DNA from 2 places in the Bradyrhizobium sp. USDA 3650 genome. Region 2 is predicted to be linked to the other one. Evidence: predicted binding sites of a transcription regulator. Region 2 holds the regulator's gene; the other holds the start of a gene.
What was found. The regulator HrcA, encoded in region 2, represses chaperone genes, less so after heat shock. The targets are predictions, from matches to a motif close to GTTAGCACTCNCNNNNNGNGAGTGCTAAC.
Positions count from the first base shown of each region.

Region 1: ACVIN2_RS25690 (co-chaperone GroES) is a predicted target of HrcA. The motif match lies at 9,407-9,435, and genes of this name have one in related genera.

Region 1 covers NZ_JBSRZG010000001.1:5,481,563-5,497,545, reverse strand. The annotation lists gene ACVIN2_RS25735 (helix-turn-helix domain-containing protein) at 1-730, opposite strand, end outside; gene ACVIN2_RS25730 (ATP phosphoribosyltransferase regulatory subunit) at 1,461-2,612, shown strand; gene hisG (ATP phosphoribosyltransferase) at 2,616-3,593, shown strand; gene ACVIN2_RS25720 (glycosyltransferase family 2 protein) at 3,706-4,752, shown strand; gene ACVIN2_RS25715 (ChbG/HpnK family deacetylase) at 4,749-5,594, shown strand; gene ACVIN2_RS25710 (DUF2076 domain-containing protein) at 5,730-6,554, shown strand; gene ACVIN2_RS25705 (L,D-transpeptidase) at 6,627-7,427, opposite strand; gene ACVIN2_RS25700 (protein phosphatase CheZ) at 7,741-8,520, shown strand; gene ACVIN2_RS25695 (hypothetical protein) at 8,690-9,211, opposite strand; gene ACVIN2_RS25690 (co-chaperone GroES) at 9,525-9,821, shown strand; gene groL (chaperonin GroEL) at 9,965-11,596, shown strand; gene ACVIN2_RS25680 (hypothetical protein) at 11,593-11,772, opposite strand; gene ACVIN2_RS25675 (hypothetical protein) at 11,799-13,010, shown strand; gene ACVIN2_RS25670 (META domain-containing protein) at 13,207-13,605, opposite strand; gene ACVIN2_RS25665 (L-lactate permease) at 13,744-15,408, opposite strand; gene ACVIN2_RS25660 (ABC transporter ATP-binding protein/permease) at 15,721-15,983, shown strand, end outside.
Region 2 covers NZ_JBSRZG010000001.1:4,411,940-4,427,922, reverse strand. The annotation lists gene ACVIN2_RS20670 (hypothetical protein) at 1-682, shown strand, start outside; gene pncA (bifunctional nicotinamidase/pyrazinamidase) at 828-1,550, shown strand; gene grpE (nucleotide exchange factor GrpE) at 1,692-2,306, opposite strand; gene hrcA (heat-inducible transcriptional repressor HrcA) at 2,402-3,490, opposite strand; gene rph (ribonuclease PH) at 3,671-4,384, shown strand; partial or broken gene rdgB (RdgB/HAM1 family non-canonical purine NTP pyrophosphatase) at 4,396-5,033, shown strand; gene hemW (radical SAM family heme chaperone HemW) at 5,050-6,234, shown strand; gene ACVIN2_RS20635 (penicillin-binding protein activator) at 6,382-7,635, opposite strand; gene rsmI (16S rRNA (cytidine(1402)-2'-O)-methyltransferase) at 7,982-8,932, shown strand; gene ACVIN2_RS20625 (YraN family protein) at 8,919-9,320, shown strand; gene gshB (glutathione synthase) at 9,331-10,275, shown strand; gene cpaB (Flp pilus assembly protein CpaB) at 10,649-11,452, shown strand; gene ACVIN2_RS20610 (type II and III secretion system protein family protein) at 11,463-12,980, shown strand; partial or broken gene ACVIN2_RS20605 (CpaD family pilus assembly protein) at 13,038-13,773, shown strand; gene ACVIN2_RS20600 (AAA family ATPase) at 13,770-15,059, shown strand; gene ACVIN2_RS20595 (tetratricopeptide repeat protein) at 15,083-15,868, opposite strand; gene ACVIN2_RS20590 (PilZ domain-containing protein) at 15,948-15,983, opposite strand, start outside.

The DNA of each region.
Region 1 (15,983 bases), 1.1 Mb from region 2:
GTGTCGCACTCTGGAGAGTCCGGACCGACACGCCCGCCTGCGCCGCCAGTTCGGTCGTCTTGTGCCAGATCATCAGATCGCGCCGGATCAGTTTTTCCATATCAGCCACGATCCGCCGATAATGCTCGGTGGTGGATGACACAGGTCCGGTTGCGACACTGGACCAGATCGCCGCATCCATCGTGCTGAGCAGCGACTGTTCGACAATCGTTTGCGAAGCCGGCTCGTTCAGGAAGTCTGGGTCATTTGCTGCGGTTTCAAGCGAGATCGAGATCAGACGGCGTAGCGAGGCAAGCACGTCCGGCGCCGGATTCAGCAAATGGCATCCATCGCCTAATTCAGGCAATGGCTCCCGCCCGGATGGACTGAAGTAGACCACTGCCAGCAGACGCCCCTCCGGCTCATGCACCAGGCAATCTGAATCACCTTTCAATACGAGGACAGAACCGCCCATCGATTGCCCGTTGATGCGGGCAGAGGTCACGTGATCCATCGGTACCGCCACTGCGGCAGCATTGGTGAACTGATAGCCTCGAATGATCCGGGGGAAGGTTTTCAACAGCGACAGGGTCAGGGTCGGCAAGGTGAGCCGGGCACGCATGATCGCTGTCACCCCGGCCGACAACGGCATGCTCGATGCGCCGGCGTATTTCTCGGTCTCGCCGAAATGATCGATGTCATAGGAATTGAGCTCGAGCGCCGAGGACGGCTTGAGATCCTGGAACGACATCAAGCGATCCGCCGCTCTCTTTTGCATTCCCTCGCGAGCAGGGACTAGACGGCTTTGATCCATGTTCTGCTGCTTACCTGGCCTTCTTCTTGGAAAGGGCGATTTTAGCGCCCCGCAAATCATCCGGCCCGCTGACGCCGGCGCGCCGCAGGTCGCGGAGCATTGAGATGGCATGAACGATCAGAAGGTTGAGCGGATCGAATTCGTCTTAGTGCCGGAAATGTCGCAGATCGAAAACAGCATATAGGCCAGCGTGTGTCGCGCGACCGGATACCATCGGTTGCGTTGCACATGAATCGGAAACCAACTCGCATTGTAAACGAAGGCTCTGCGAACGGATCGTCCCCCTACCCAAATTGAGTATGCGACCGGTGGAGCATTCTCAAACGGGCCGAGCAGCTCGCGGGTGAAGTTGCGGTCGAGCCGGCCGAGCTTTCCGCCCCTGCGACCCATTCATCTTGGTAGCGCCCCGAGACGTCCCTGCCCCGAAATGAATGAGGGTCCCTATTCATCCGGGTCCGCGGAGCGTGATGCACAGGGTATTATTCTACCCCAATTGGAAGAGACGTAATTCAAGCTTCGCCTCCTGTGCTGACTGCGCGTCGCTCCGACGCTGTTAAGCGATTGATCCTTTGGAGGTCGAAACCGCTTTCGGGCCATGCTAAGGCCTGCGGCAATTCGCTTCCCCTGCTTGCCCTGCCCGGTTCCACCGGGACGATGGACCCCTGAGATGACTGCGACTGCCACCTCACATGCTGCCGGCTCCGCCGCCTGGGCGGACACGCTGCTGCTGTCGTTCGCGCAGGCCGGCTATGTCAGGGCCGAGCCCGCCATCCTGCAGCCGGCCGAACCGTTCCTGGACCTCTCCGGAGAGGACATCCGCAAGAGCCTGTACCTGACCACGGACCTCTCCGGCGAGGAACTGTGCCTGCGCCCGGACCTGACCATTCCGGTGGCCCGCGATTACCTCAGCTCTGGCCGTGCCGGCCAGCCGGCCGGGTTCAGCTATCTCGGCCCGGTGTTCCGCTACCGCAATGGCCAGAGCAGCGAATTCCTGCAGGCGGGCATCGAATCGTTCGGCCGTCAGGACCGCGCTGCGGCCGATGCCGAGATGCTGGCGCTGGCGCTGGAGGCGACCGCCGCCTTCGGCGTCCGCGACGTCGAGATCCGCACCGGCGACGTGGCGCTGTTCAACGCGCTGCTCGACGCACTCGACCTCTATCCGGTCTGGCGCCGCCGCCTGGTCAAGGATTTCAACCGCAAGATCAGCCTGGAGCAGGATCTGGAGCGGCTGGCAGCCGCAACCACCGCGACCCGCAGCGAATATGAGGGCGTGCTCGCGGCGCTTGCCGGCTCCGACCGCAAGGCGGCACTCGCTTTCGTCACCGATCTGATGTCGATCGCCGGCACCACCAATGTCGGCGGCCGCACCACCGCCGAGATTGCCGACCGCTTCCTCGAGCAGTCGACGCTGAAGGGCGGCGCGCTGCCGCGCGAGGCCATCGCCGTGCTCAAGCGTTTCCTGTCGATATCCGGTAACCCCGACGAAGCCGTCGCCGAGCTGCGCGCGCTCACCGCTGATGCAAAGCTCGACCTCAGTGCTGCGATCGACCAGTTCGAAAGCCGGGTCGGCTTCATGGCGGCGCGCGGCATCGATGTGAAGGGGACGCGGTTCTCGACCGCGTTCGGGCGCGGGCTCGACTACTACACCGGCTTCGAATTCGAGCTGCATCACCGCGGCAACGGCGCCGAGCCGCTGGTTGCCGGCGGCCGCTATGACGGGCTGATGACCCAGCTTGGATCGGCCGAGCCGATCCCCGCGGTCGGTTTCTCGGTCTGGGTGGATGCGCTGACCCGGATCGGCCGCAAGGTGGGAGCTTAAGTCATGAGCGCGCCATTCGTTCTGGCCGTTCCCTCCAAGGGCCGCCTGCAGGAAAACACCGAGGCCTTCTTCGCCCGCGCCGGGCTGAAGCTGTCGAAGGCGGGCGGCGCCCGCGACTATCGCGGCACGCTCACGGGCCTCGACAATGTCGAGGTCGCCTATCTCTCGGCGAGCGAGATCGCCTCGCAACTGTCCCGCGGCTCGGCGCATCTCGGCGTCACCGGCGAGGATCTGGTGCGCGAGACCATCGCGGACGCCGACAAGCGCGTCTCCCTGATCGAAGGCCTCGGCTTCGGCTATGCCGACGTCGTCGTCGCGGTGCCGCAGGCGTGGATCGACGTCCGCACCATGGCCGACCTCGACGACGTCACCACCGGCTTCCGCGAGCAGCATCATATGCGGATGCGGGTCGCGACCAAGTTCATCAACCTCACCCGCGCCTTCTTCCAGAGCCAGGGCATCACCGATTACCGCATCGTTGAAAGCACGGGCGCGACCGAAGGCGCGCCGGCCGCCGGAAGCGCCGAGTTGATCGTCGACATCACCACGACCGGAGCGACCCTCGCCGCCAACGGATTGCGGGTGCTCGACGACGGCGTGATCCTGCGCAGCCAGGCCAATCTGGTCGCCTCGAGAGACGCCGATTGGTCGCCGCAGGCGCGGGAGACCGCGCGAATCATCCTCGATCACATCGCGGCGCGGGCGCGGGCCAACAAATACCGAGAAGTCCGCACCCGCTTCCGCCAGTGCGACGCGGCCATGCTCACCGAGGCCCACGAGCGCTTCGGCGTCGAAGCCCCGTTCGGCGGACCGACCTCGTCGGGCATGCTCACGCTGCACTGCCCGCCGGGCCAGCTCTATGCACTCGCGAGCTTCCTGCGCACCCATGGCGCCGAGACCGTCTCGGTGGTTTCGCTGGATTACGTGTTCGACCGGGACAACCCGCTGTTCGCCAGGCTCGAGGCGTTCCTGCGGCAGTGAGCCCAAAGTTTGTTGAGCAATTCCGTTCAGCGTAGCGACAGCAAACGGCAGCTACCATATGCTGTCGAGATGACCTTGCAAGAAAACCTGATCGCCTCTGGAACCTTGATCGATGACGCTGGGCTCTGACGTTTCCGGCATGACGACCATTGCGGCAAGCACCGCCGCGAAGGGACTGTCGATTGTCGTCCCCCTCTACAACGAAGCGGCGGGCCTTGCCGCCCTGCACCAGCGCATCTGCGATCTCGCAAAGACCTTGCGGCAGCGTTATCGCTTGGCTTGCGAGGTCGTCTATGTCGACGACGGCAGCGCGGACGCGACGCTGTCGATCGCCCGCTCGCTGCCGGCCGACGCGGTCGACGTCCAGGTGGTGTCGCTGTCGCGCAATTTCGGCAAGGAGGCCGCGCTGATGGCCGGCCTCGACCATGCCCGGCTCGGCGCGGTGCTGTTCATGGACGGCGACGGCCAGCATCCGCCGTCGTTGGTCGAGCGACTGGTGCGGCACTGGATCGAGGACGGCTACGACGTCGTCTATACCGCCAAGGCGCATCGCGACAACGAACCGTTCCTGCGGCGGCTCGCCGGACGGGGCTTCTATGCGCTGATCAATTGGGGCGCGCGCCAGAAGATTCCCGAAGACGCCGGCGACTTCCGCCTGCTGTCGCCGCGCGCGGTCGCAGCACTGAGGCAATTGCCGGAGCGCAACCGCTTCTTCAAGGGCCTTGCGAGCTGGATCGGCTTCCGCCAGATCCGCGTCGATTACGAGCCCGCGCCGCGCACCCATGGCGTGACGACCTTCAGCGCCGCGCGCCTGCTTGGTCTTTCGATCGAAGGCGTCACCTCGTTCTCGGTGGCGCCTCTGCGCTTCGCCAGTCTGCTCGGCGTGATCCTCGCCGGCGGCGCGTTCCTGTTCGGTCTGTCGATCCTGTGGGAGGTCCTGACCACCGGCAAGCAGGTGCCCGGCTATCCCTCACTCGTGATCGGCCTGATGACGATCGGCGGCGTGCAGCTCATCATGATCGGCATCGTCGGCGAATATATCGGCAAGATCCTCTCCGAGCTGAAGGCGCGCCCGATCTACTTCGTCGCCGAGCACAGTGAAAAGCATTTCGAGACCGACAAGGCTGACGACGCCTCGAAGAGGACGGCGGCCGAATGAGCGCGGCCGCGCCGCCGCGGCGGATCTGGCTCTGCGCCGACGATTACGGCATCAGCCCGGGCGTCAATCGCGCCATCCGCGACCTGATCGAACGCGGCCGTCTCAACGCGACGTCGGTGATGATGGTGGGACCTGCGGTCGAGCGCAGCGAGATCGAGGCGCTCCAGACGGCAGCGCAAGCGAGCCCGCGCTGCGCGATCGGATTGCACGTGACATTGTCGGCACCGTTCCGGCCGCTCACCATGCATTTCCGCCCGCTCGACGGCGACATGTTTCTCCCGTTTCCGAAGCTGCTGCGCGCGGGTCTTGCGCGAAGGCTCGACCGCGAATTCTTTCGCAACGAGGTCAAGGCGCAGCTGGCAGCCTTCGCAAAAGCGTTCGGACGCGCGCCCGACTTCGTCGATGGTCATCAGCATGTGCAGCTCTATCCGCAGGTGCGCGACGGCTTTGTCGACGCCGTCGCCGAAGTCGCGCCCAAAGCCTGGGTGCGCCAGGGCGGCCGCGACCTGCCGCTGATGCAGCGGCTGGCCTCACCGAAAGCCATGGTGCTCGATATCCTCAGCGCGCAATTCCGCCGGCGTGCCGGCAGCGCGGGCCTCAGCTTCAATCCCGGCTTCGCCGGCGCCTATGATTTCACGCAAGCCGCCGATTTCGGTGCGCTGATGCGGCAATTCCTCGAAGGCCTGCCGGATGGCGGCCTCATCATGTGTCATCCCGGCTTCGTCGACGACATCCTCACCGGGCTCGACCCGATGACGGACGTCCGCGAACGCGAGCACGCCTATCTCGCCGGCGATGCCTTCGCGCGCCTGCTGACGGACAGCGGCGTCACGCTGGAGTGAACCGGTGAAAGTTTGCGAGAAAGCGGCCCGCGAGACAGCTTGTCGCATACCGAAATTTAATCCTGCCGGCACTGTTGGGGCCACAATGGAACCCTACATCTGCCTCGCGCTTGTTTTGCGCGAGGGAGACTGACCATGACGCCGCAGGAACGCCAGCTCGTCGACGAGCTTTTCGACCGGCTTTCGAAACTGGAAAATGCACCGCGCGATCCCGACGCGATCGCCGCAATCTCCGACGGCCTGCGCAAGGCGCCCGGCGCGATCTATGCGCTGGTGCAGACCACGCTGTTGCAGGACGAGGCGCTGAAGCGCGCCCACAACCGCATCCAGGAGCTGGAGGCGGGGCAGGCGCCCGAGCAGGCGCAGTCCGGCGGTTTCCTGGACACCATGCGCGACACGCTGTTCGGCGGGGGTCCGTCGCGCGGCTCGGTTCCGAACGTGCCGCCGCGTGACTCGCGGCCGGTGTGGAACAGTGGCCAGGCGATGCAGCAGACCCAGCCGGGCTACGGCCAGCCGCCTTATGGGCAGGCATACGGTCAGGGTCCAGGCCAGGGCTATGGCGCGCCCCCGGTCGGCGGTGGCGGCGGTTCGTTCCTCGGCACGGCGGCGGCAGCCGCGGCCGGCGTCGTTGGCGGCTCGCTGCTGCTCTCCAGCATCCGCGGCATGATGGGCGGATCGCATCAGCAGGCTTTCGGCGACACCAATGCCCTGGGCGACCGCAGCGCCGGTGGAAGTCCCTGGAGCGGCAGCGATCAGTCCGGCGGCTCGCTCGCGCGCGATGCCGGCCTCGACGACATCGGCTCGAACCGCGGTGATGCGTCCCGGCAGGGCTTCGCCGACCACGCTTCGAACGACGACCAGAATTACAACGATCAGAACGATAATGACGGCGGCAATGTCGATCTCGCCGACGACAGCGATTTCGGCGGCGGAGATGATGGCGGCAGCGATTACGCCTGACGCTTTTTATCCTTGCTCCAAACGAGAACGGCCGCCGATGAGGCGGCCGTTTTGGTTCCGAGCGCTATGCGCCTACATCACGACGACCTTGGTGCCGACATTGACGCGACCGTAGAGATCGATGACGTCTTCGTTGCGCATGCGGATGCAGCCCGAGGAGACGTTGGTGCCGATGGTCCAGGGCTCGTTCGAACCGTGGATACGGTAAAGCGTCGAGCCGAGATACATCGCGCGCGCGCCGAGCGGATTTTCCGGGCCGCCTTCCATGTGCCGGGGCAGGTCGGGACGGCGTGCGATCATTTCCGCCGGCGGGGTCCAGGCCGGCCATTCGCGCTTCGCCGTGATCGACTTCACGCCGGACCAGGTGAAGCCGGGGCGGCCGACGCCGATGCCGTAGCGCATCGCCCGACCGTTGCCCTCGACGAGATAGAGAAACTTGTTGGGCGTATCGACCACAATCGTGCCGGCGCTTTCATTGCCGCTATAGTCAACGAGTTGTTTCTCGAATCTCGGGTCGAACTGACGCTGCCGCGGATCGACGGCCTCCTGTTGGAGACCTGCGCCCTGCATCTGCGGTTCGCCCATCGGCGGCAGGCGGCGCTGGTCATAATAACCTGGCTGCTGCTGATACATCGGCTGCTGCGGAGCGTAGGCCGGACCGCGACCGGGCCCGTCGCCGAACATGAACTCGATGAAGCCGCCGCCCATGTTCGAATTGGAGGCGACACGCACCGGCGCAGGCGGCACTTGCGGCTGGTAGAGCACCGCGGGCGGATCGTTCGGCACGCTATTGTCGAAGGCGCTGGCGCTGTTGGCGCCGGCAATGAAGGTGCAAGCGCTGCCAAGCAGCGCAACAGACATTTTCTTGAACATCGACGTACTCTACTGTTTCGTCTAGATCATGTGCGTCGTGGCGAGGTGGTGGCTGATCCGCACCCGCGACGTGGTCAATAAAAAGCAAAAGCCGTTTTGTTTGGTAAACGGAAACGCCATTTCGATTCACCACGTCGTCGGCAGCGGTGCAATTTGGCGATCAGCGTTTATTTTCGATGAACGCCGTGCACGCATGGTTAATCGCCCGTTTGCAAGCCGTCGCGCACAACCGAGACGACAGTTCCGGCTGTGAACTTCGTGTTAAATCGCTTCTGCCTACAAAGACGCGTGAGTGAGGTGGGGGGAGTTCTTGATGGCTATTCACCGCAAACGTTTTCGTGTCGAGGAGGCTATTGTCGGCGAGATGCCCAGCCCCGAAATGATTGAGGAGGCTGCGCCGATGCATAGCGAGATCATGGCCGAGTTGCGTGCGATCCGTGCACAGATGGCGAAGGGCACCGTGCCCTTGTCCGGCAGCGCCGCCATGGCGGCGATCGACGCCTCCACCGCCCACGAGCTCTCCGAAGCCCGCACCATGCTCGATACTTACCGGGCGCAGATCGAGCAGTGCGAGAAGCTGAAGGTCGAGCTCGACCTCATCCACGACGCCATCGACCGCACCAAGCGCGAGATCGCGACACTGCATGGCAAGAGCTTCGACGGCGGCGAAATGGCCAAGGTCAATGGCGAGCTCGGCGCGGTCGTCGGCGGCACCGAACAGGCGACCCAGCAGATCCTCGAAGCCGCCGAGTCGATCGACCAGGCGGCCAGCGCGATGGCCAAGGTGCAATCGGCCGATCAGCAGAAGCGGCTCGCCGACGATATCCAGGAACGCGTCATCTCGATCTTCGAAGCCTGCAACTTCCAGGACCTGACCGGCCAGCGCATCAGCAAGGTCATGAGCACGATGAAGTTCATCGAGCAGCATATCAATTCCATGATGGAGATCTGGGGCGGCGTCGACGCGATCAAGTCCCACGTCGTGCCGCAGGTCGACACCCGCAGCGATGACGACAAGCTTCTCAACGGCCCGAAGCTCGCCGGCGACGTCGGCCACGCCTCGCAGGACGACATCGACGCGCTGTTCGACTGAGCGGACGCGACACTACGGAAAAACAAAACGCCGGCGCAAGCCGGCGTTTTTTTGTTTGGGACGTCATTGCGAGCGAAGCGAAGCAATCCAGACTGTGTCCGCGGAGGCAGCCTGGAGTGCTTCGTCGCTTCGCTCCTCGCAATGACGAGTGGCTAGGCCGGCGCCCCGATCACGCCCTCGGCGCGCAGCGGACGTAGACCATGTTGCCGTAGCGGGTGGCGGCGTCCTTGTCGATGAAGCGGGTGATGAGGACGCGGCCGTCGAAGGAGACGATCTCGCGGTCCTGCTCGCCGGGCGTCGGACCCGCCGGCCCGATATAATTCTTGCCGCTGGGCGAACCCTTCAGCCGCAGCTCCTGCGGTGTTGCCTGGTCCGCCAGATGCATGATCACGCCGCCGGAGGAGCCGGCGGTGATCACGTAAGGATTTTTGCATTGGGCCCGGGCGGCAGCCTCGGTGCGGGCGCGGTCGGCCGGGTTCTGGAACGAGGCGAGGCCCCAGCGGCCGACGATCTCGTCGGCGCGGATCGAGGCGGGCATTTCCGGACCGGTGCCGGGCTCGGCCTCGGGGGGCGGTGAGGACGAAGAAAAGGACGGCAGGCTCATGCCGCCGCCGCAGGCGCCAAGCAGCAGCGCCAGGCAAGAAGCCGCCGCCAGATTGGCGACCGTGCGCGCGTGAGCTGAACTGATCATGGCATTCCCCCGGACAAAACCATGGCCGCACCCCTTCCGCAGCCAAGCGCAAAACCGCTGCCGGAGCAATGACGTCCTTTAATACGCCGGCGCCCCGAACAAGTTTCCAATGTCACCATCCTATATCCGTCTCACCAATCGCTTAACCACCTTTGCTTGACAGGATCGCGGCCAAGCCATATTCCCGGACGCACCATTAGCACTCTGAAAGATGGATTGCTAACGCGCGCCGATCGATCCTCGGGAAGGGTGGACGGAAGCGCCGCCCGCCCACTTTCACTCCTTCCGAAACGAGCCTCCAAAGGGAAACGTCATGACTAAATCCAAATTTCGTCCGCTGCATGACCGTGTCGTGGTCAAACGTATCGACGCCGAGTCAAAGACCAAGGGCGGCATCATCATTCCGGACACGGCCAAGGAAAAGCCGTCCCAGGGCGAAGTTGTCGCCGTCGGCCCCGGTGGCCGCGACGAGGCCGGCAAGCTGATCCCGATCGACCTCAAGGTCGGCGACCGTGTGCTGTTTGGCAAGTGGTCGGGCACCGAGGTCAAGATCGACAACGATGAGCTCCTGATCATGAAGGAGTCGGACATCATGGGCGTGATGGCCTAAGGCCAAACGCCTGAACGGCCGCTGAATGCATGCCCGGGTCACTCGATCCGGGCATGCATCATTCCGCCGGGTTCGATCGCGGACCCCGGAATGAGGCGGCCCAATAAACAAGACACATCACGAAACAAGAGGAATTGCAGACCATGGCTGCCAAAGACGTCAAGTTTTCCGGAGACGCGCGCGATCGCATGCTGCGCGGCGTCGACATTCTCGCCAATGCCGTCAAGGTGACGCTCGGCCCGAAAGGCCGCAACGTGCTCATCGAGAAGTCGTTCGGCGCGCCGCGCATCACCAAGGACGGCGTCACCGTCGCCAAGGAGATCGAGCTCGAGGACAAGTTCGAGAACATGGGCGCCCAGATGGTCCGTGAGGTCGCCTCCAAGACCAACGACCTCGCCGGCGACGGCACCACCACCGCGACCGTGCTGGCCCAGTCCATCGTGCGCGAAGGCGCCAAGTCGGTTGCCGCCGGCATGAATCCGATGGACCTCAAGCGCGGCATCGACATCGCTGTCGCGGCCGTCGTCAAGGACATCGAGAAGCGCGCCAAGCCGGTCGCCGCCTCCTCCGAGGTCGCCCAGGTCGGCACCATCTCGGCCAACGGCGATGCCGCCATCGGCAAGATGATCGCGCAGGCGATGCAGAAGGTCGGCAACGAGGGCGTCATCACCGTCGAGGAGAACAAGTCGCTCGACACCGAGGTGGACATCGTCGAGGGCATGAAGTTCGACCGCGGCTATCTGTCACCCTACTTCGTCACCAACCCCGAGAAGATGACCGCCGAGCTCGAGGACGCCTACATCCTCCTGCACGAGAAGAAGCTGTCCGGCCTGCAGGCCATGCTGCCGGTGCTGGAAGCCGTGGTGCAGTCGGGCAAGCCGCTCGTCATCATCGCCGAGGACGTCGAGGGCGAGGCGCTGGCCACCCTGGTCGTCAACCGCCTCCGTGGCGGCCTGAAGGTCGCCGCCGTCAAGGCGCCGGGCTTCGGCGACCGCCGCAAGGCCATGCTCGAGGACCTCGCGATCCTCACCGGCGGCCAGCTGATCTCCGAAGACCTCGGCATGAAGCTCGAGAACGTCACGGTGAAGATGCTTGGGCGCGCGGGCAAGGTGGTGATCGACAAGGAGAACACCACGATCGTCAAGGGCGCCGGCAAGAAGCCGGAGATCGAGGCCCGCGTCGGCCAGATCAAGGCCCAGATCGAGGAGACCACCTCGGATTACGACCGTGAGAAGCTCCAGGAGCGCCTCGCCAAGCTCGCAGGCGGCGTCGCGGTGATCCGCGTCGGCGGCGCCACCGAGATCGAGGTCAAGGAGAAGAAGGACCGCGTCGAGGATGCGCTCAACGCCACCCGCGCCGCGGTGCAGGAAGGCATCGTCCCCGGCGGCGGTGTCGCGCTGCTCCGCGCCAAGAAGGCGGTCGGCCGTCTCACCAACGCCAACGCCGACGTCCAGGCCGGCATCAACATCGTGCTGAAGGCGCTGGAAGCCCCGATCCGCCAGATCTCCGAGAACGCGGGCGTGGAAGGCTCGATCGTCGTCGGCAAGATCCTGGAGAACAAGTCCGAGACCTTCGGCTTCGACGCCCAGACCGAGGAGTATGTCGACATGGTCGAGAAGGGCATCATCGACCCCGCCAAGGTGGTGCGCACCGCGCTCCAGGACGCCGCCTCGATCGCCGGCCTGCTGGTGACCACCGAGGCCATGGTTGCCGAGTCGCCGAAGAAGGACGCCGCGCCCGGCATGCCGGCCGGTGGCGGCATGGGCGGCTTCTAAGGCCGATCCTTAGCCCACAGTGTTGCGAAGGCCGCCTCCGGGCGGCCTTCTTTTTTGGCAATCATGGCCCGTGCTTTCCAATTCAACCGGCGGCCAAAACCCACTACGGTGACGCCCGATTCGAATTGTTTGGGCCTGATCTCAACGGAAAACCGCTTCACATTTTTCCGGATCATGCCCCATTGCCTCGGGGATTTCGTCGATGCGCGCGCTTGTGTTTTGCTCCACGGCCGTTCTGGCGGCTCTGCTTGCGGTTTCGCCTGAGGTCGCATCCGCCCAGATGAAGCTGGCGCCGAAGGCCACGGCGCCGGGCGGCGTCGAGACGCGCTATTTCACCTCGATCGACGGGCTGATGGACGGCAACGCCGACGTGATCCTGAAGGAGACACGCCAAGGCAAGACCGTCACCGCAGCCGTGCTCGACGTCTGTTATCCCGTCGCGAAGAATTCCGACCGCAAGGACCGCTTCGTCATCAATCTCCAGGTCGCGGGCCAGAACCTGACGGGTACGACGCAGAGCCTCGGCGCGAAGGCGCCGGTCACCGTCAAGCTGCTGCGCAAGCAGGCCGGAGACACGTTCGAATTCCGCGGCCAGATCAGCATTGGCCAAGCCGTGACCGAGGTCACCTCGCCCGACAATTCCGATCTCAGCGAGAAGGAATTCCTCGACAACCAGACCTCCGACGACGGCATCACGCCGCAGCCGAAGGATTTCACCGACGTCTCGCCGGAAGCGATCGCGGTCAAGGTCAAGCTGGATGCCGCGACCGAGTTCCTGAAGAGCCTGAAGGGCCAGGACGTCGAGGTGACGCTGGCGAGCCTCACCGTCGGCTGCGACGCGCTACGCGCGGGCGAGCAGACCATCAACATGTCGGTCGATCCGGAGCGCGCCGGCGCGCTGCTGGCAAAATTCAAGGCGATGCCCGGCGTCACCGCCGCGGGCTGGACCGCGGGCATGACCGAGATGGATCGCACCATCCGCATTGCCGCCGCCGACTGGCGCGAGGGCGACAAGATCAACCGCGACAAGCTCGCGGCCGCGGTGGCTGGCGTGCTGAGCAGGACGCTCGCGGCAAAGCCGGTCTCGCAAAGCTTCAACCCGGCGACCGGCAAGCTCAAGCTGGTGTTCAAGCGCCCGAACCAGGACTTTCCCGCACTCGAGCTCACCGACACGATCGAGGTTGCGGCTCTCGTCTCGCCCGACAAGCCCGGCACGACCGACAAGCTCATGCTCTGGGTCGGGAGTCCCGCGACCACGACCACCGACGAGAGCAGCGGCGCCAAGCTCAATCTCTCGGACGAAGCGACCGCCGACGAGGAAGGCGATCAGCCCGACGACAACGGTTCGGTCGAGGCGCTCGCCAGGGAGCTGAAGGGCCAGCGCTGGGACGCCGACAAGTCGGTGTGGAAGTGATGTAGCCCGCACATCAACTCTCGATCATCGCCCGGCTTGACCGGGCGATCCAGTACTCCGAGACGGTTTTGATGACTCGAGAAGCCGCGGCGTACTGGATTCCCCGCTTGCCGCCTACGCTAAAGCTTCGGCGCCCCTGGACCTCAACCCCGGCGAAGCCTTGGCGTAGCCGGGTCGCGGGGAATGACAGCGGTGGCTAATTGCCGTTGACGCGAAAACGCAGCGGCTTGGGGCCGACGAGCGTCAGCACGTCGCCCTGGCGCTTCCAGGTCTCGACGCTGCCCAGCGCTGCAACGAGATCGTCGTCGGCCTGGGCCCGCGCCGGCGGGCAGGAGCGGTCCTGGATCTGGCCGGGGACGAAGATTACGGTGTTGCCGGCGACCGAGAACTGGCCCTTGCCGCCCTTGCACCAGAGCTCCAGCACGACCTCACCATTGTCGCCGATCTCGATGTTCGGAATCCGCTTCGAGCCCGGCTGCGGCAGCGCCTCCAGCGTCATCTCGGTGCCGAACGGAAAACCGTCCTCCGCACGCGCGAGCGTGGACATCGCGAGCATCGCAACTGCCGCACACACCATCTGCCTGAACGAAACCATGAGACCTCTCGAACGACCTGATTTGCGCCACCTTCTATAAGACGGCGGCGCCGTTGAGAAGGTTCGCCCATGCGCCACGCAAAAATCCCCGCGAGGACCAACCTCGCGGGGATTTGGCTTGAAGCCGCGCGTGGCCTGCTACTTCAGCACCATCGCCGTGAACGGCCAGACATAGGCCTGCAACGTCACGAGCACACCGACGAGGCAGGCCAGCACGATCGAGTGCCAGAACACGAAGCGCAGGATCGTGCCCTCATGGCCGTACCAGTTGGTCGCGGTGGACGCGACCACGATCGATTGCGCGTCGATCATCTTGCCCATCACGCCGCCGGACGAGTTCGCCGCGCCCATCAGGATCGGCGACAGGCCGAGTTGCTCGGAGGTGATCTTCTGAAGATTTCCGAACAGAACGTTGGAAGCGGTATCCGATCCCGTTAGCGCCACGCCCAACCAGCCGAGCAGCGTGCCGAAGAAGGGATAGAGCACGCCGGTTGCGGCGAAGGCGAGGCCCAGCGTCGCGTCGACGCCGGAGAGCCGTGTCAGCGTGCCGATCGCGAGCATCGCCGAGATCGTGATCAGCGAGATCGCGCACAGCCGGATGGTGCGGCCGTACTGGATCAAGAGCTTGCCGGGCCCGACGCCCATCAGGAAGCCGGAGATGATCGCGGCAATCAGCATGCCGGTGCCGGTGAACGAGAGATAGGTGAAGCCGAACACCGCGCTCTCTTTCGTCGGTCCTGGCGCGACCGGCGGCATCTTGTTGATCATCTGATGCAGCTCGGGAACGGGATAGTTCCAGGTGAAGATCGAGTTCGCCCAGGTCTTGAACCCACCATTGCCCCAGATCAGCATCACGATGCAGACGATGATCCACGGCAGCAGCGCGCTGAACAACTCGCTCTGCGTCAGCGGCGTCTTGTCCATCGGTTTTGCCGCGGCCATGGTGGCGGCCGATTCATCGCGGCCGCGCAGCGCCGGGGACAGCCAGAGCTGCCTCGGCTGCCAGACCTTCAGGAACAGGATCAGCGCGCCCATCGAGATCAGCGATGCGCCGATGTCGACGATCCAGGGATTGATGAAGTTCGAGATCACGAATTGCGGGACCGCGAACGACACGCCGGTGACCAGGATCGCCGGCCAGACATCCTTCATGCCCTTCCAGCCCGCGAACGCCCACACTACCCAGAACGGCACGATCAGCGAGAAGAACGGCAATTGCCGGCCGACCATCGCGCCGAGGATGTAAGGATCAAGCCCGGTGACCGAGGCAAGGCCCTGGATCGGCGTGCCCAGCGCCCCATAGGCGACCGGCGCGGTGTTGGCGATCAGCGACAGGCCGCTTGCTGCAAGCGGCGAGAAGCCGAGGCCGATCAGGACGGCGCCCGTGATCGCGACCGGCGTGCCGAAGCCCGAAGCGCCTTCGAAGAAGGCACCGAACGAGAACGCGATCAGCAGCAATTGCAGCCGCCGGTCCTCGGTGACGCCGCCGACCGCGCGCTTGAGCAATTCGAAGCGTCCGGTGGTGACCGTTACCTGGTAGAGGAAGATGACGTTGAGAACGATCCAGCCGATCGGGAAGAAGCCGGTGACGATGCCCAGCACCGAGGCACGGATCGACATGTTCGCCGGCATGGTGAAGACGAAGATCGTGATCAAATTTGCCACGATCACGGCGATGACCGCCGCGATATGAGCCTGGACGCGGCCGCTCGCGATCAGGACCAGCAATGTGACGACAGGGACTGCCGCCGCGATCGTCGACAGCACGGGGCTGTGCAACGGGTCATAAACTTGATTCCACATGATCTTCCTCCCCCACGCATGTGTGCTGCAGGCGGCCCGCGTGGACAGCCGATCCTGCTTGACGCTGAAGCGATAACCCCCGAGCTGGACGCGAATTCCTCGCGAATGCAGCGGTTCCCGTCCGCTCACAAGCTCGCGAAATCCCGGAGGCCCCCACCCCGCGCCGATGAGCCCCATGCTAGGGTTGCAAGCTGCGACAAGCCAACGCAAATTGCAGGACTTGCGACTTTAGTCTAAGCGCGCCGATTTCCGCCATCGTCTCAGGTCTTTGGCCCGGGCAGTTGTGCACATCCCCTCAGGAGACAGAGCTCTGTGAAGAACATCAGCGCCACGCTCGCGATTGTCTGGCGAATCGCCGCCCCGTATTTCCGGTCGGAGGACAAATGGGCTGGCCGCGGCCTGCTCGCCGCCGTCATCGCGATGGAGCTGGCGCTGGTCGCGATCGACGTCCTGGTCAATCAATGGCAGAACCGGTTCTACAGCTCACTGCAGGCAAGCGACTGGGATAGTTTCGTCAGGGAGATCTGGATCTTCATCGGCCTCGCCTCCGCCTTCATCGCGCTGGCGGTCTACAA
Region 2 (15,983 bases):
GCAGGACAAGATCGAGACGCCCGCGGGTCTTGCCTATTTCACGACCGAGAGCGGCAAGGCCGGCGAGACCCCGGTTCGGCGCTATTCGATGATCGTGCCGGGGGCCGGCTTCTCCGGCTATGTCGCGGTGCAGATTCCGGAGAATGCGGTCAAGATCTACACCGACGAGGCGGTGCGGCAGATGTTCGCGAGCGTCGTCACCCGCAAGCAGGTCTCGGCCGAAGAGCAGATCGCGCTGATGCCGTTCAAGATCACCGATCTCGCAGACTTCAAGGACGTTCGCACGCTGGCGCCGGGCTCGAGCATCATCTTGGCCGACGGCGACGAGAGCTCCGGCTATGAATCGAAGCCGTTCATCATCCTCGGCGTGATTGGCGCCACCCCGCAAGCCGCCGACGACCGCGCCCGCTTCGCCCAGGAGGCGGCGCTCCAGATTCCCGGCGTGCGCGAGTCCCGCGTCACCATGTCCGAGCCGATCCGCATCAGCGGCCAGCAGGGTTTCGAGACCCGGATCGACGGCGTCAGCGGCAAGGACAAGACGCCGGTGACCGTGGTGCAGTGGATCCGCTTCAGCAGCGGCGGCGCCTCGCTGCGCATCATCGCCAGCGCCCCGCGCGAGCAATGGCCGGCCGCCTTCACCCGCTTCCGCGCAGTCCGCGACGGCATCCAGCCGAAAGGCTAACCCGACACTCATCGTCGTCCCGACGAAGGTATCCGGTCAGCAGCCCAACCACTCACCAAAGCCGGCTGCATTTTCGGGCTTCTGTTCGTATACGAACGGAACTAGGCTCCCCTTCCGTTGAGTTCATCCTGGAGGGAGGCGAATGATGCTGGATCGGCGACAAGTCTTGGCGGCGCTCGGGACGAGCGCGCTCGTGGCGCTCGCGCCAACCGCGATTCTGGCGGCCACATCGATCAAGCCGGACGATGCATCCGCGCTGCTCGTGATCGACGTGCAGAATTGCTTCCTTCCCGGCGGCAGCCTTGCCGTGAAGGAAGGCGAGCGAGTGGTGCCCGTCATCAACAAGATCTCGAAAGCGTTTTCGAACGTGGTGATGACGCAAGACTGGCACACGCAAGGCCATGTTTCCTTCGCATCGGTCCACGCCGGCAAGAAGCCGTTCGAGACCGTCGATCTTCCCTACGGCAAGCAGGTGCTGTGGCCCGACCATTGCGTGCAGGGCACCGACGGCGCCGCGCTGTCGAAAGACCTTGCGATCCCGCACGCCGAGCTCATCATCCGCAAGGGGTTTCACAAGGACGTCGACAGCTATTCGGCCTTCCTCGAAGCCGATGGCAAGACCTCGACCGGCCTTGCCGGCTATCTGAAGGGGCGCAAGATCAAGCGCGTCTTCGTAGTCGGGCTGGCGACGGATTTTTGCGTCGCATGGACCGCGCTCGACGCGCGCAAGGCGGGCTTCGAGGTCTATGTGGTGGAAGACGCCTGCCGCGGCATCGACAATCAGGGTTCGCTCGCAAAAGCCTGGGCCGATATGGCCAAGGCCGGCGTGAAGCGGATCCAGTCCGCGGATATCGCGGCGAGCGCGTAGGCCCGGTCAAAAAACTGCAAGACCCTCATCCTGAGGAGCGCGCATTTTCGCGCGCGTCTCGAAGGATGAAGGCCCCGCTGCAGCAGTTCGGCCCGCATGGTTCGAGACGGCGCTGACGCGCCTCCTCACCATGAGGATCAACTAGTTCGCCGCGCCGTTCGGCTCGTTGCTGTTGGCGGGCGCGGCCTTGGCGCCGCCCTTGGCGACACCGACCAAGGCGGGACGCAGCACGCGCTCGCCGATGGTGTAACCGGCCTGCATGACCTGCACGACGGTGCCCGCGGGCACCGATGCATCAGGCACCTCGAACATCGCCTGCTGGAAGTTCGGGTCGAACTTCTGGCCCAGGGGATCGAACTTCTTCACGCCGTGTTTTTCCAGCGCGCTGAGCAGCGAGCGCTCGGTCAGCTCGACGCCCTCGATCAGCGAAGCGAGGCCTGCATCGGCCGCCGCACGGGCCTCGGCCGGAACGGCATCGAGCGCGCGCTGGAGGTTGTCGGCGATGTCGAGCACGTCGCGGGCAAAGCCCGTGACGCCGTAGAGCTTGGCGTCAGCGACCTCCTTGGCGGTGCGCTTGCGCAAATTCTCCATCTCGGCCAGCGTCCGCAGCATGCGGTCGCGCGCCTCGGCGACTTCCTTCTGCAGGAGCTCGACCGAGCCGGGCTCGGGATCGTCGGGCATGATGTAGGGTTTTGACACCACGGGCTCGCCGGCCGCAGCACTCGTGTCTTCGGGTTGCCGGTCTCGATCGGTCATCGGCTCTCTTTTCGCATTCATCTCAGGGGTTTCTGGCCCGGATATCGTGCTTCGGGCACCGAAAATCAAGCGCCCGTGATCGGGGGAGACGCCGGTCAGCCCCCCAGGAGCCGGCTGACGATGCGGGCAGCGTAGTCCACGGTCGGGATCACGCGGGCATAATTCAGTCGCGTCGGCCCGATCACGCCCAAAACGCCGACGATATGGCCGGCAGCGTCCCGATAGGGCGAGATGATGGTGGACGAGCCCGACAGCGAGAACAGCTTGTTCTCACTGCCGATGAAGATCCGCACGCCTTCCGCGGTCTCGGCCCGCCCGAGCAGGTCGATCACGCCGCGCTTGGTCTCGAGGTCGTCGAACAGCAGGCGAACGCGCTCGAGATCCTCCAGCGCATGCAAATCCTCGAGCAGATTGGCGTGGCCGCGGACGATGAGCTGCCGGTCCTCGTTCTCACCGCCGGACCAGCTGGCGATACCGGCCGAGATCACCTTGTGCGTCAGCTGATCGAGCTCGGTGCGCGCCTCTCCGAGTGCGGTCTCGAGCTCCAGCCGCGCCTCGGCCAGGGTCCGGCCCCGGATCCGGGCATTGAGGAAGTTGCCGGCTTCGGTCAACGCCGAGGATGGAACTCCCGGCGGCAGCGTCAAGACGCGGTTTTCGACCTGCCCGTCCTCGCCGACCAGGATCACCAACGCCTTTTCCGGTTCCAAGCGGACGAATTCGATATGTTTCAGCCGCGCATTGGATTTCGGCGTCAGCACGACGGCGGCCGCACGGGTCAGGCCGGAAAGCCGCGTCAATGCTTCCTCGAGCGCAGCCTCGACCGATTGCGCGTGGCCCACGGAGGTCAACTGGCTCTGGATCGCCTGCCGTTCACTGTCATTGAGGTCGCCGACCTGCATCAGGGCATCCACGAAGAAGCGCAGGCCGAGTTCCGTCGGCAGCCGGCCGGCGGAGGTGTGCGGGGCGTAGATCAGGCCGAGCTGTTCCAGGTCGGCCATGACGTTGCGGACTGAAGCGGGCGACAGCGGCATGGCGATCAGGCGCGAAATATTGCGCGAGCCCACCGGCTCCCCGGTCGCGAGATAGCTTTCGACGATTTGACGAAAGATGTCGCGGGAACGCTCGTTGAGCTGGGCAAGGCCCGCGCGCGGCGCGATCAGATGGATCGGATCGTGATGGGCCACAGACCGTAACTCCTCTCAGATACAGGTAATTTGTCTATCCCTGGGGCTTCTGACAAGCGTGGCGTTCGCGGATTGAAAATCGGGGGTGAATAAGGCCTCGATCTTCCCCCTTGCCGCCCACCCTTACCCCCCCTACAAGCACCGCCAACAGCCCTTTTCCGAGAGTTTTGGAGGATTCCCATGCGGCCAAGCCGCCGTGCGCCCGACGAATTGCGCCCCGTGACGCTGGAGCGCGGCGTGGTCAAATATGCGGAAGGCTCGTGCCTGGTGAAATTCGGCGACACCCACGTGCTGGTCACCGCCACGCTGGAAGACCGCCTGCCGCCATGGCTCAAGGGCCAGGGCCGCGGCTGGGTCACCGCCGAATACGGCATGCTGCCGCGCGCGACGTCGGAACGCACCCGCCGCGAGGCCTCCGCCGGAAAGCAGAGCGGCCGCACCGTCGAAATCCAGCGCCTGATCGGCCGCTCGCTTCGCACCATCATCAATCTCGAAGCGCTCGGTGAGCGCCAGATCACGGTCGATTGCGACGTGCTCCAGGCCGACGGCGGCACCCGCACGGCCTCGATCACCGGTGCCTGGGTCGCCCTCGCCGATTGCATCACCTGGATGAAGGCGCGCAACATGGTCAAAGCCAACGTGTTGCGCGACAACGTCGCCGCGATCTCCTGCGGCATCTACAAGGGCACGCCCGTGCTCGACCTCGACTATGCCGAGGACTCCGAAGCCGATACCGACGCCAATTTCGTCATGACGGGCGATGGCCGCATCATCGAAGTCCAGGGCACCGCGGAACGCGAACCGTTCACGGAAGCCGAGTTCCTGGCGTTGATGGCGCTGGCGCGCAAGGGCGTCGCGCGTCTCGTGGACTTGCAGAAACTGGCGGTAGCGTAGTCAATAGGCCGATGCATCGCCGAATCACCGGAAAGCTGGTCATCGCGACCCATAATCCCGGCAAGCTCGCCGAGATGAAGGAGCTGCTCGCGCCTTACGGCATCGAGGCGGTGTCGGCCGGCGAATTAGGCCTTCCGGAGCCGGAAGAGACCGGAAACGATTTCCGCAGCAACGCCGCGCGATCAAGGCGATCGCGGCAGCGCAGGCGACGAAGCTGCCGTCTTTCGCCGATGATTCCGGCATCGTGGTCGACGCGCTCGACGGCGCGCCCGGCATCTACTCGGCGCGCTGGGCCGGCCCGAACAAGGATTTTGCCGCGGCAATGGCGCAGATCGAACGGCTGTTGCAGGAGCGTGGCGCGACCACGCCCGCCAAGCGCAAGGCGCATTTCGTTTCCGCGCTCTGCGTTGCATGGCCCGACGACCATCGCGAAGAGGTCGAGGCGCGCGTGGACGGCACGCTGGTGTGGCCGCCGCGCGGCACCGCCGGCTTCGGCTACGACCCGATGTTTTTGCCCGACGGCCACAGCCGCACCTTCGGCGAGATGGAGAGCATCGAGAAGCACGGGCTGCCGCCGCTCGGTCTCGGCCTGTCGCACCGTGCCCGCGCCTTCGTGAAACTGGCGGAGATCTGCCTTGAGCCGCGCTAGAGCGTTTTCGAGCGAAGTGGATACCGGTTCGCGCCAGGAAAACGCGTCAACACAAGAATCCGAAGCCTTCGGCGTCTACGTGCACTGGCCGTTCTGCCTGTCGAAGTGCCCCTATTGCGACTTCAACAGCCATGTCCGCCACGCCGCGATCGACGAGGCGCGCTTTGCGTCGGCTTTCGCGCGCGAGATCGCTGCGACCGCCGAGCGCGCACCCGGCCGCGAAGTCACCTCGATCTTTCTCGGCGGCGGCACACCCTCGCTCATGCAGCCTGCAACCGTCGGCGCTGTGCTCGATGCCATCGGCAAGCACTGGATTGTGGCGAAAGACGTTGAAGTCACGCTGGAGGCAAACCCGACCAGCGTCGAGGCTACGCGCTTCGCGGGCTATCGCGCCGCCGGCGTCAATCGCGTCTCGCTCGGCGTGCAAGCGCTCGACGATGCCTCGCTGAAAGCGCTCGGCCGCATGCACAGCGCGCGCGAGGCCCTCGACGCGGTCGCCATCGCGCGCCGCTCGTTCGACCGTTATTCGTTCGACCTGATCTACGCCCGTCCCGACCAGACGCCGGCGATGTGGGCTGATGAATTGCGTCTCGCGATCGGCGAGGCGGCCGAGCATCTGTCGCTTTATCAATTGACGATCGAAGAAGGCACGCCGTTCTTCGGCCTGTATCAGGCCGGCAAGCTGAAAACGCCGGATGAAGCGGTCGCACGCGCGCTTTACGACGTCACGCAGGAGACCTGCGACAGGCTCGGCCTGCCCGCCTACGAGATTTCCAATCACGCGCGGCGCGGCGCCGAGTGCCGGCACAATCTGGTCTACTGGCGCGGCGAGGAATATGCCGGCATCGGCCCCGGTGCCCATGGCCGGCTCGACATCGACGGTATCAGGCACGCGACCGCCACCGAGAAGCGCCCCGAAGCCTGGCTGATGCGGGTCGAGACCAACGGCCACGGCGTCGTCACCGACGATCTCCTCAACAGCGAAGAACGCGCCGACGAATTTTTGCTGATGGGACTACGTTTGGCCGAAGGCATCGACCCCGAGCGTTACAAAGCGCTCTCCGGCCGCTCGCTCGATCCCAAGCGCATCACGCTGCTGCGCGAAGAAGGCGCGATCACGGTGGATGCAACGGGGCGGCTGCGCGTGACCAGCAGCGGTTTTCCGGTGCTCGATGCGGTGGTCGCGGATCTGGCGGCGTAAGGTCTCTCCATCGTCGTCCTGGCGAAAGCCAGGACCCATTACCCCAAAGAGCAGTTGCAGCGTAAAGCTGACAACCACGAGTCTTCGCAAAACCGCGTCCTGTGGTTATGGGTCCTGGCTTTCGCCAGGACGACGTCGAGGAAACAGCTACGCCCCAAAACTCTTCGGCGAGCCCGCCACCGCAACACCGCCGCCCGTCGTCACCTTCATCACCGCGAGGCCCCGCTCGTTGGTGCCGTCGGCGCGGAAGCGGAACAGGCCGTCGATGCCGGCGAATCCGGAAGGATTGGTGAGCACGTCCGGCGAGAAGCGGGTGGTGCCTTGCGTTCGCGCCAGCGCGGCGACGAGGGCAACCGCGTCATAGGCGAGCGTTGCGGTGCGCACTGGCTCCGCGCCATATTTGGTGCGATAGCGGCCGGAGAAGGCGCGGAAGCCGGCCGGATCGGGCGCGGCGTAGAGGCCACCTTGCAAGCTTGGGCTGGCATAGACGCGCGGACTGTCCCACAGGCCGGTGCCGAGCAGCTGGATATTGCGTAGATTCGCCCCCGCCGCGCTCATCGCATCGGCGACCGAGACGACGGCATCGCCATCATCGGCGATGAACAGCGCATCGGCGCTGCCAAGCTGCTGCGCCACGGTCCGGGCCGGCGTGGCGCGGTCGGCGCCGTATTTCTCGAACGCGACGATGCGCCCGCCGCGGCGCGGCACCGCCGCCTTCACCGCGGCCTCGACCACGTTGCCATAAGCATTGTCCGGCACCAGAACGGCGACGGAGCGCTTTCCGATGCTGCCGGAATATTCGACGATGCGGTTGACGTCGGACTCCGGCAGGAAGCTCAGCAGATAGACACCGCGGCCGGCGATGCTGGAATCGGTCGAGAACGCCATCACCGGGATGCCACGCGTGCGCGCGATTTGCGCCACCGCAGGCACCGACTGCGCGAACAGCGGCCCCAGGATGATCTCGGCGCCCTCGTCGACCGCCTGCTGCGCACTCGCCTGCGCGCCCTGCGGGCTGCCATTGTCGTCCTTGATCAGGAGCTGGATGTTGGGATTCTGGAACTCGGCCAGCGCCATCTCGGCGGCATTGCGCATCGACTGCGCGGCGAGGCCGGCATTGCCGGATGCCGAAAGCGGCAGGATCACGGCGACCTTCACCCCGCCGGTGCCGGCAGTCGTCGCCTGCTGCGGCGGGCCGGCCGGCTGGGCCGGAGGCGGAGAGGAACTGCTGAACGGATTGGAGAACTGGCTCAGGCTCTGCTGCACGCCGGCGCAGGCCGACAGCAGCGGCGTGCCGAGCAACAGGCCGAGCGCGCTTCGCCGGGTTGCCCCTGACATCAGGGATCCCTGAACGGGAGACTCCTCCGAAAAGGAGGATCTGGGATCACGTGGGCCCGTCATGACAGTTTTCTCTTCTGACCGACCGTCGCCAGCCGGTCACGACATTCTTTCCACGACACCGGCCATGGATTCAGGCATATTGTCGGCAAATAGTTAACTCAAACAAAAGGATAATGCCCGCTTAACGCGGCTTCCTCTCAAGTTCTGGCTAGCTGCCCGCCGTCCGTCACCCAGCATCAAGGCGGCGTTTCCGCCGCGAATATGGCGCTGACGCTTCATTCCCTGGGGAATGTGATGCCGAATGGATCACATTCCAGTCCTTCCTCGCCCCTTGCCTCGCCCAGGCACGATCTTTTTCCGGGGACCGGTTCCCAGTCCCGGGGATCATGCCTAAGTTCGTCTGATTATGCGCGTAAAGCCGTCCCCGATAAATACACCCGAGACGACGGAGCCCGCCTCGCGCGGTTTCTCCATCGACGCCCATCGGCTTGTCGCGCCGAAGGCCGCGCATGGCCTGCATTTGGTCGCGACCCCCATCGGCAATCTCGGCGACATCACGCTGCGGGCGCTGCAGACCCTCGCCGGGGTCGATGTCATCGCCTGCGAGGACACCCGCATCACGCGGCGTCTGACCGAGCGCTACGACATCTCCGCGCAGCTCAAGCAGTATCACGAGCACAACGCTGAAGCGGCCCGTCCGAAGATCCTGGAGCGGCTTTCGCAGGGCGGCTCGATCGCGCTGGTGTCGGACGCCGGCACGCCGCTGATCTCGGACCCCGGCTACAAGCTGGTGCGCGAAGTCTGCGCCGCCGGCCACGCCGTCTACGCGCTGCCCGGCCCGTCCTCGGTGCTGGCGGCGCTGTCGGTCGCAGCGCTGCCAACCGACCGCTTCTTCTTCGAAGGCTTTCTGCCTTCCAAATCAGCCGCGCGGAAGTCGCGCCTGGCCGAGCTTGCGCGCATCGATGCGACGCTGGTGATGTTCGATTCCGGTAACCGCGTGCAGGACACGCTCGCCGAGCTCGCCGAGATCATGGGGGCCCGTGAAGCCGCGATCTGCCGCGAGCTGACCAAACTGCACGAGCAGATTTCGCGCGCGACGCTGCGTGAGCTCGCGCGCGATGCCGACACGCTGGAGACGCGCGGCGAATTCGTGCTGGTGATCGCTCCGCCTGCGGCGGATGCCGAGATGCTGACATCGAATGCGCTCGACCACGTCCTGCGCGAGCAGCTCGCCGCGAACAGCGTCAAGGATGCGGTGGCGCATGCGGTCGCGCTCTCGGGCCGGCCGCGCCGCGAGGTCTATGCCCGCGCGCTCGAGCTTGCCAAAGATCTGCGGGGCGGCGATGGCGAAGACTGAGGCCCCCGCGGAACCGAAAATCGCCTCGCCCGAGCGCGTCGCCGCGTTCCGCACCGGCATCTCCGCGGAAAGCCGCGCCGCGGCCTATCTCATGGCCAAGGGCTACCGCATCCTCGCCAAGCGCTTCCGCACGCCGCATGGCGAGATCGACATCGTGGCGCGCCGCCGCAATCTGATTGCCTTCGTCGAGGTCAAGGCGCGCGCAACGCTGGACGATGCCGCCTTCGCCGTGACGCCGCGCCAGCAGCAGCGCATCATCGACGCCGCGCAAGGCTGGCTCGTCGCGCATCCCGAGCATGCGGAATTCGAAATGCGATTCGATGCCATGCTGATTGCGCCGCGGTCACTTCCACGCCATGTGTTGGCGGCATTCGACGCCTCGACCTGAAAGGCAGACCATGAAACTGAACGTCGCCGTCCAGATGGACCCCATCGCCCGCATCAACATCAAGGGCGATTCCACCTTTGCGCTGCTCCTGGAGGCGCAGAAGCGCGGCCACGGCCTGTCCTATTACACACCCGACAAGCTCTCGATGGTCGGCGAGGAGATCGTCGCTCCGGTTCAGCTGCTCACCGTGCGCGACGAGCCCGGCGATCATTTCACCCTGGGCGAGCCCAGGCGCGAGGCGCTCAACGGCTTCGACGTGGTGCTGCTGCGCCAGGATCCGCCGTTCGACCTCGCCTACATCACCTCGACGCACCTGCTCGAACGCATCCATCCGAAGACACTCGTCGTCAACGACCCCGCCTCGGTGCGCAACGCCCCGGAAAAGCTGTTCGTGATGAACTTTCCGCAGCTGATGCCGCCGACGCTGATCTCGCGCGATCTCGACGAGATCAACGCGTTTCGCGACAGGCACGGCGCCGTCGTCATGAAGCCGCTGCACGGCCATGGCGGCGCGGCGGTGTTCCGCGTGATGCCGCAGGACATGAATTTCGGCTCGCTGTTCGACATGTTCTCGGTGACATTCAAGGAAGCCTGGGTGATCCAGCAGTTCATCCCCGAGGTAAAGCACGGCGACAAGCGCATCATCCTGATCAACGGCGAGTTCGCCGGCGCGGTGAATCGCGTGCCGGCCGCCGACGACCTCCGCTCCAACATGGTGCGCGGCGGCGCAGCGCAGGAGACCGAGCTCACGCCGCGCGAGCGCGAGATCTGCGCCACCGTCGGCCCGGCGCTGCGCGAGCGCGGGCTGTTGTTCGTCGGCATCGACGTCATCAACGGCAACCTCACCGAGATCAACGTGACCTCGCCGACCGGCATCCGCGCCATCGCGCGGCTCGGCGGACCGGACGTTGCCGCAAAGCTCTGGGACGTGATCGAGCAGAAGCGGGCGAAGTAGGGAGCGGCCCGTAGCTCGTAGCCCGGATGGAGCGCAGCGAAATCCGGGATGCCACACCATGTTCAGCGGCCCCGGATTGCGCTCCGCTCCATCCGGGCTACGTAGTGTATGCGCGGCATCACCTCACCCATCACTAACCACGCATTCACCATGACGCGGCGCGCATCATTCGAACGCACGGGCCGCGACTGCGTGAAACTACGGGGCCAGTGGCCGACCGGCTAACGCGACGTTCACCATCTGCCGAAAGACCACAGCGCGGCCGTCGATCGCATTCGGCCTCGCAACACCGCTTATACTTTTACTGCCTACTCATCGACGTTGGGGAACCCGCCAGGTGCGGTTCGAGTGCCCCGCGTAAGAGTAGAAGCGTATGAACACCGCACGCATTGTCGTTCTCGTCATCGCACTGGGCGCCGGCGGCGTCGCTGCGTATCTGGCGAGCGGCTATGACAACAAGCCCGCGCCCGTTCTCCCCGTCGCCGAGAAGCTGCCGACGGTCGAGGTCCTGGTCGCCAAGAACGACATCCAGCTCGGTCAAGCCGTAAAGCCCGAGGACTTGCAATGGCAGGTCTGGCCGGCGGCGACCGCGAGCAGCGCCTTCATCCGCCGCGACAACAGGCCCGAGGCGCAGATCCAGATCGCGGGCTCGATCGCACGCGTGCCGCTGATGCAGGGCGAGCCGATCCGCGAGCAGAAGCTGGTCAAGGCCGACGGCTCCGGCTTCATGGCCGCGATCCTGCCGTCGGGCATGCGCGCCGTCTCCACCGAGATTTCAGCCGAGACTGCCGCCGGCGGCTTCATCCTGCCGAACGACCGCGTCGACATCGTGTTGACCCGTCGCCTGAAGAATCCCGACGGGGCCGCCGGTAACGACCTCATCCTGTCCGAGGCGATCCTGACCAATATCCGCGTGCTCGCGATCGACCAGGCGCCAAAGGAAAAGGACGGCCAGAACGCCGTCGTCGGCAGGACCGTCACGCTCGAGCTCAAGCCCGACCAGGTCGCCACTCTATCGGCAGCGCGCCAGGGCGGCACGCTGACACTCGCGCTGCGCAGCATCGTCGATGCCAACTCGCTCGACAGCACGCCCGAGGACCAGGCGAGCAAGCGGACCGGCGGGGTCAACGTGATCCGCTACGGCGTACAGGCGCGGCAACTGACGTCACAGAAGTGATGGGGATATGATGAACTTTGGGGATGATCGGACGGGCATGCGCATTCGGGGGAATCGCGCGCGCTCGGTCTGGACGGGGACGATGCTGATCCTGGGGCTGCTCGCAGCCCCCGATGTCGTCAGCGCCGCAGATGCGCCGGTCGGCGACCAGGCGCCCATGCAGGCAGCGGATCTCGATGTGTCGCCGGTCGGGACGATCGCACCGGCGAAGACGCGCTTCCTGTCGCTCGGCGTCGGCAAGTCCGCCGTCATCGACCTGCCGCGCGACGTCAAGGACGTGCTGGTCGCCGATCCCAAGATTGCCAATGCGGTGATCCGCTCGGCCCAACGCGCCTATATCATCGGTGGACAGGTCGGCCAGACCAACGTCGTGTTCTTCGCCGCCGACGGCCAGCAGGTGGCCGCCTACGACATCGCGGTGAAGCGCGATCTCAACGGCATGCGCACGGCGCTGCGTCAGTCGCTGCCGGGCGTGCAGATCGAGGGCGTCGGCGACAGCGTGATGCTCACCGGCTCGGTGTCGAGCCCGGTCGAGGCCCAGCAGGCCGGCGACGTCGCCGCCAAACTGGTCGGCGGCTCCGAGAAGGTGGTCAACAACATCGTCGTGCGCGGCCGCGACCAGGTGATGCTCAAGGTCGTCGTCGGCGAAGTGCGCCGCGATATCGTCAAACAGTTGGGCGTCGATCTCAGCGCCAGCCTGAACGCCGGCACCGCGGTGGTGAACTTCAACAATTCCAACCCGTTCTCGGTCAGCGGCGGACCGATCGTCAGCAACAACGGATTAGGTGTCGCCGGGCTCACCAAGGGCTTCGCGACCGTCAGCGCCACGATGCGCGCGATGGAAAGTGCCGGTGTCATGCGCACGCTCGCCGAGCCGAGCCTGACCGCGATCTCCGGCGAATCCGCCACCTTCATCGCCGGCGGCGAATTCCCCATTCCGTCGGGCTATGCCTGCGATCCCGTCACGCACGTTTGCACCACCCAGATCACCTACAAGAAGTTCGGCATCTCCCTGAACTTCACCCCGGTCGTACTGAGCGAGGGCCGGATCAGCCTGCGGGTGATGACCGAGGTGTCCGAGTTGTCGAACCAGAGCGCCATCACGGTGACCCAGGCGCTGTCGTCGAGCTCGACCAACTCGATTACCATTCCCTCGATCCAGACCCGCCGCGCCGAAACGACACTGGAAATTCCCTCGGGCGGCTCGATGGCGATGGCCGGCCTGATCCAGCAGCAGACCAAACAGGCGATCAACGGCCTGCCCGGCGTCGACCAGGTGCCGATCATCGGCGCGCTGTTCCGCAGCCAGGACTTCGTCAACAACGAGACCGAGCTGATGGTGATCGTGACGCCCTATGTGGTGCGCGCGGTGGCTCAGAAGGAGCTGTCCCGGCCCGACGACGGCTTTGCGCCGGCCTCTGACGCCCAGACGGCGCTGCTCGGCCGCATGAACCGCCTCTACGGCATCGCGCGCCGCGTCGATCCGATCGCGGGCACGCCCGGTGATTTCGGTTTCATCATCGACTGATGACGAACGGACGGCTTGGGGAACGGGACAAGAGACGGGGCACGAGGGGATGAAGCGATGACGAAGACCATGGCCGATCGACGTCGCAAGTTGAGCGTGGCGCTGGCACTGACGGGGCTCTCCGTCATGCTGGGCGCCTGCAACACCACCGGCGAGATCGTCACCCAGACGGTGCCGACCGACTATCGCCAGCGTCACCCGATCGCGGTGCAGGAAGCCAAGAAGTCGATCGTGATCTTCGTCGGCAAGGCTCGCGGCGGCCTCTCGGCCGCGCAGCACGCGGACGTCGCCGGCATTGCCCGGGACTGGGTGCGCGAAGGCACCGGCTCGGTCGTCGTCGACGTCCCCGTCAACGCCGCGAATTCGCGCGCGGCCGCAGCGACCTATCACGAGATCCGGTCCGTGCTCGCCTCCGGCGGCGTACCTGCGCGTGCCATCGTCCAGCATCCCTATCGGCCTGAGGATCCCGGACTGCTGCCCACCATCCGTCTGAGCTATTCCCGGATCGCCGCGGTCGCGGGCCCCTGCGGGCTGTGGCCGGAAGATCTCGGCCCCTCCATCCTCGACCCCGGCTACAACGAGAACGCGGCCCTATTTCAATCTGGGCTGCGCCAGCCAGCGCAACCTCGCGGCCATGATCGACAATCCGGCCGACCTCGAGCAGCCGCGGTCCGAGACGCCGGCCTATAACGCACGGCGCGACATGGCCTTCGAGCGCTATCGCAAGGGCACGCCGGTCGGGACCACCAATCCAGACGCCGACAAGGCAAAACTCAGCGACACAGGCAGATGACACGCGTCCACGACGAAGAAGCGGACGATCCGCAGCACCCCGAGGAACACATTGCGCCGGTTCCTCGTATCTCCGTGCAGGCGTTTTGCGAGACCGAGCAGACGCTCGCCGCGGTGACCGCGGCCGGGCAGGATCGCCGTCTCGCCAAGGCGCACCTCACCGCCAAGGATGGTGGCTTAGCTGCGGCAATCGAAGTCTATGAAACGATGCCGACGCCGAACGTCATCGTGATCGAATCCGACGGCACGCGCGACATTCTCGAGGGCCTCGACGACCTCGCCGGCGTCTGCGACCCCGGCACCCGCGTGGTCGTGATCGGCAATCCCAACGACACCGCGCCCTATCGCGAGCTGGTCCGCCGCGGCGTCAACGACTATGTGGTGGGACCGGTCGAAACGCTCGACGTCGTCCGCTCGATCTGCAGCCTGTTCTCGGCGTCTGAAACCATCATCACCGGCCGCGTCATCGCGGTGGTCGGCGCCAAGGGCGGTGTCGGTGCCTCCACCGTCGCGCACAATGTGGCCTGGACCATCGCCCGCGACCTCGCGCTCGATTCCGTCGTGATCGATCTCGACCTCGCCTTCGGCACCGCCGGTCTCGACTACAATCAGGACCCGGTGCAGGGCATCGCCAATGCGGTGCTGTCGCAGGATCGGCCGGACACGGCCCTGATGGAGCGTCTGCTCTCCAAATGCACCGAGCGTCTCAGCCTCCTTGCCGCGCCTGCCACCCTTGACCGCGTCTACGATTTCGGCGCGGAGGCCTTCGACGCGGTTTTCGACACGCTGCGCATGACCACGCCCTGCATCGTGCTCGACGTTCCCCACCAATGGTCGGGCTGGACGCGGCGTGCGCTGGTCAACGCGGACGACATCGTGATCGTGGCCGAGCCCGATCTTGCGAACCTCCGCAACACCAAGAACATGCTGAACGTGTTGAAGGCGGCGCGGCCGAACGACCGGCCACCGCTCTACTGCATCAACCAGGTCGGCATGCCCAAGCGTGCGGAGATCGAGGTCAAGGCCTTCGCCAAGACCATGGAGAGCCAGCCGATCGCGGTGATCCCGTTCGATTCGAAGCTGTTCTCGACCGCGGCCAACAACGGCCAGATGATCGCGGAGGTCTCCAAGAGCCACCGCACCACCGAGCTGTTCCAGAACATGGCGAACCGCCTCGCCGGGCGCGGCGAGGTGAAGAAGCCGAAGCGCTCGCTGTTCGGACCGCTGCTGAAGAAGCTGAAGGGCCGTTCGGGGCGCGGATCAGCCCCGCATCGCAAGGCGTCGTAACCAAGGCATCCTGACGCGCGCGGTTACTTCTCCGCCCGCTGCTGCTTCTTCACCAGCAATTGCCGCAGCGCCGTGACCTTTGCCGCCGCCTGATCCGGCGGCAGGTCCGCCTTGACGATGGTCTCGGCCTCGGCCTGCTTTCCTTCCAGTCCCAGCACGAGCGCGAGATTGGCGCGCACGCGGAGATCGGCGGGATTGCGCGCGTGCGCCCGGCGCATCGTTTCCTCTGCCCGCGGCAGATTGTTCTGCAGCATGTAGGACAGTCCGAGATTGGACAGCACCGACGGCTCGTCCGGCACGATCTTGAGCGCGGCGGCGTAATATTGCTGCGCTTCCTCGTTGCGGCCGAGCTGATCGAGCGCGGCGCCCTGCGCCGACAGGATATGCCAGTCGGGATCCTCGGGCGAATGCGCGCGGCCGAGGACGTCGAACGCCTGCTGGAAACTGCCGCTGTCGGCGAGCGCGCGGCCGTAGCCTGCCAGCAGCGCCTTGTTGCTGGAATGGGCGAGCACGGCCTGCTCCAGCACCGCGAGCGCCTGCGCGCGCTGACCTGTCTGGCGCAACGCCTTGCCGTATTCGAGCGCGACGTTGGGATCGCCAGGCTTGGCGCGATAGCGCTCGCGCAGCGCGTCCATGTCCGGCCTTGCTTCCGGCTTGGCGTCGGCCCTGCCAGCCGTGTCCGACTTTCCGCCGAGCGCGCCGGTGATGTCCTCAATGCCGGTGGTCTGACAGCCGCCGAGGGCCAGGATCAGAAGCGCGGAAAACAGATATCTCGCCGGAGGAGAGGCGACGGACAAACGCTTGGACATACTCTGATCACTCGGCGACTGATCAGAGATGCTTACCGATTAACGCTAAAGTCCCGTTAAGGCGGGGCGCTTGCGCGGCTCAGTCGGTGAATTCAGCGCCGAACTCGCAGCCGAT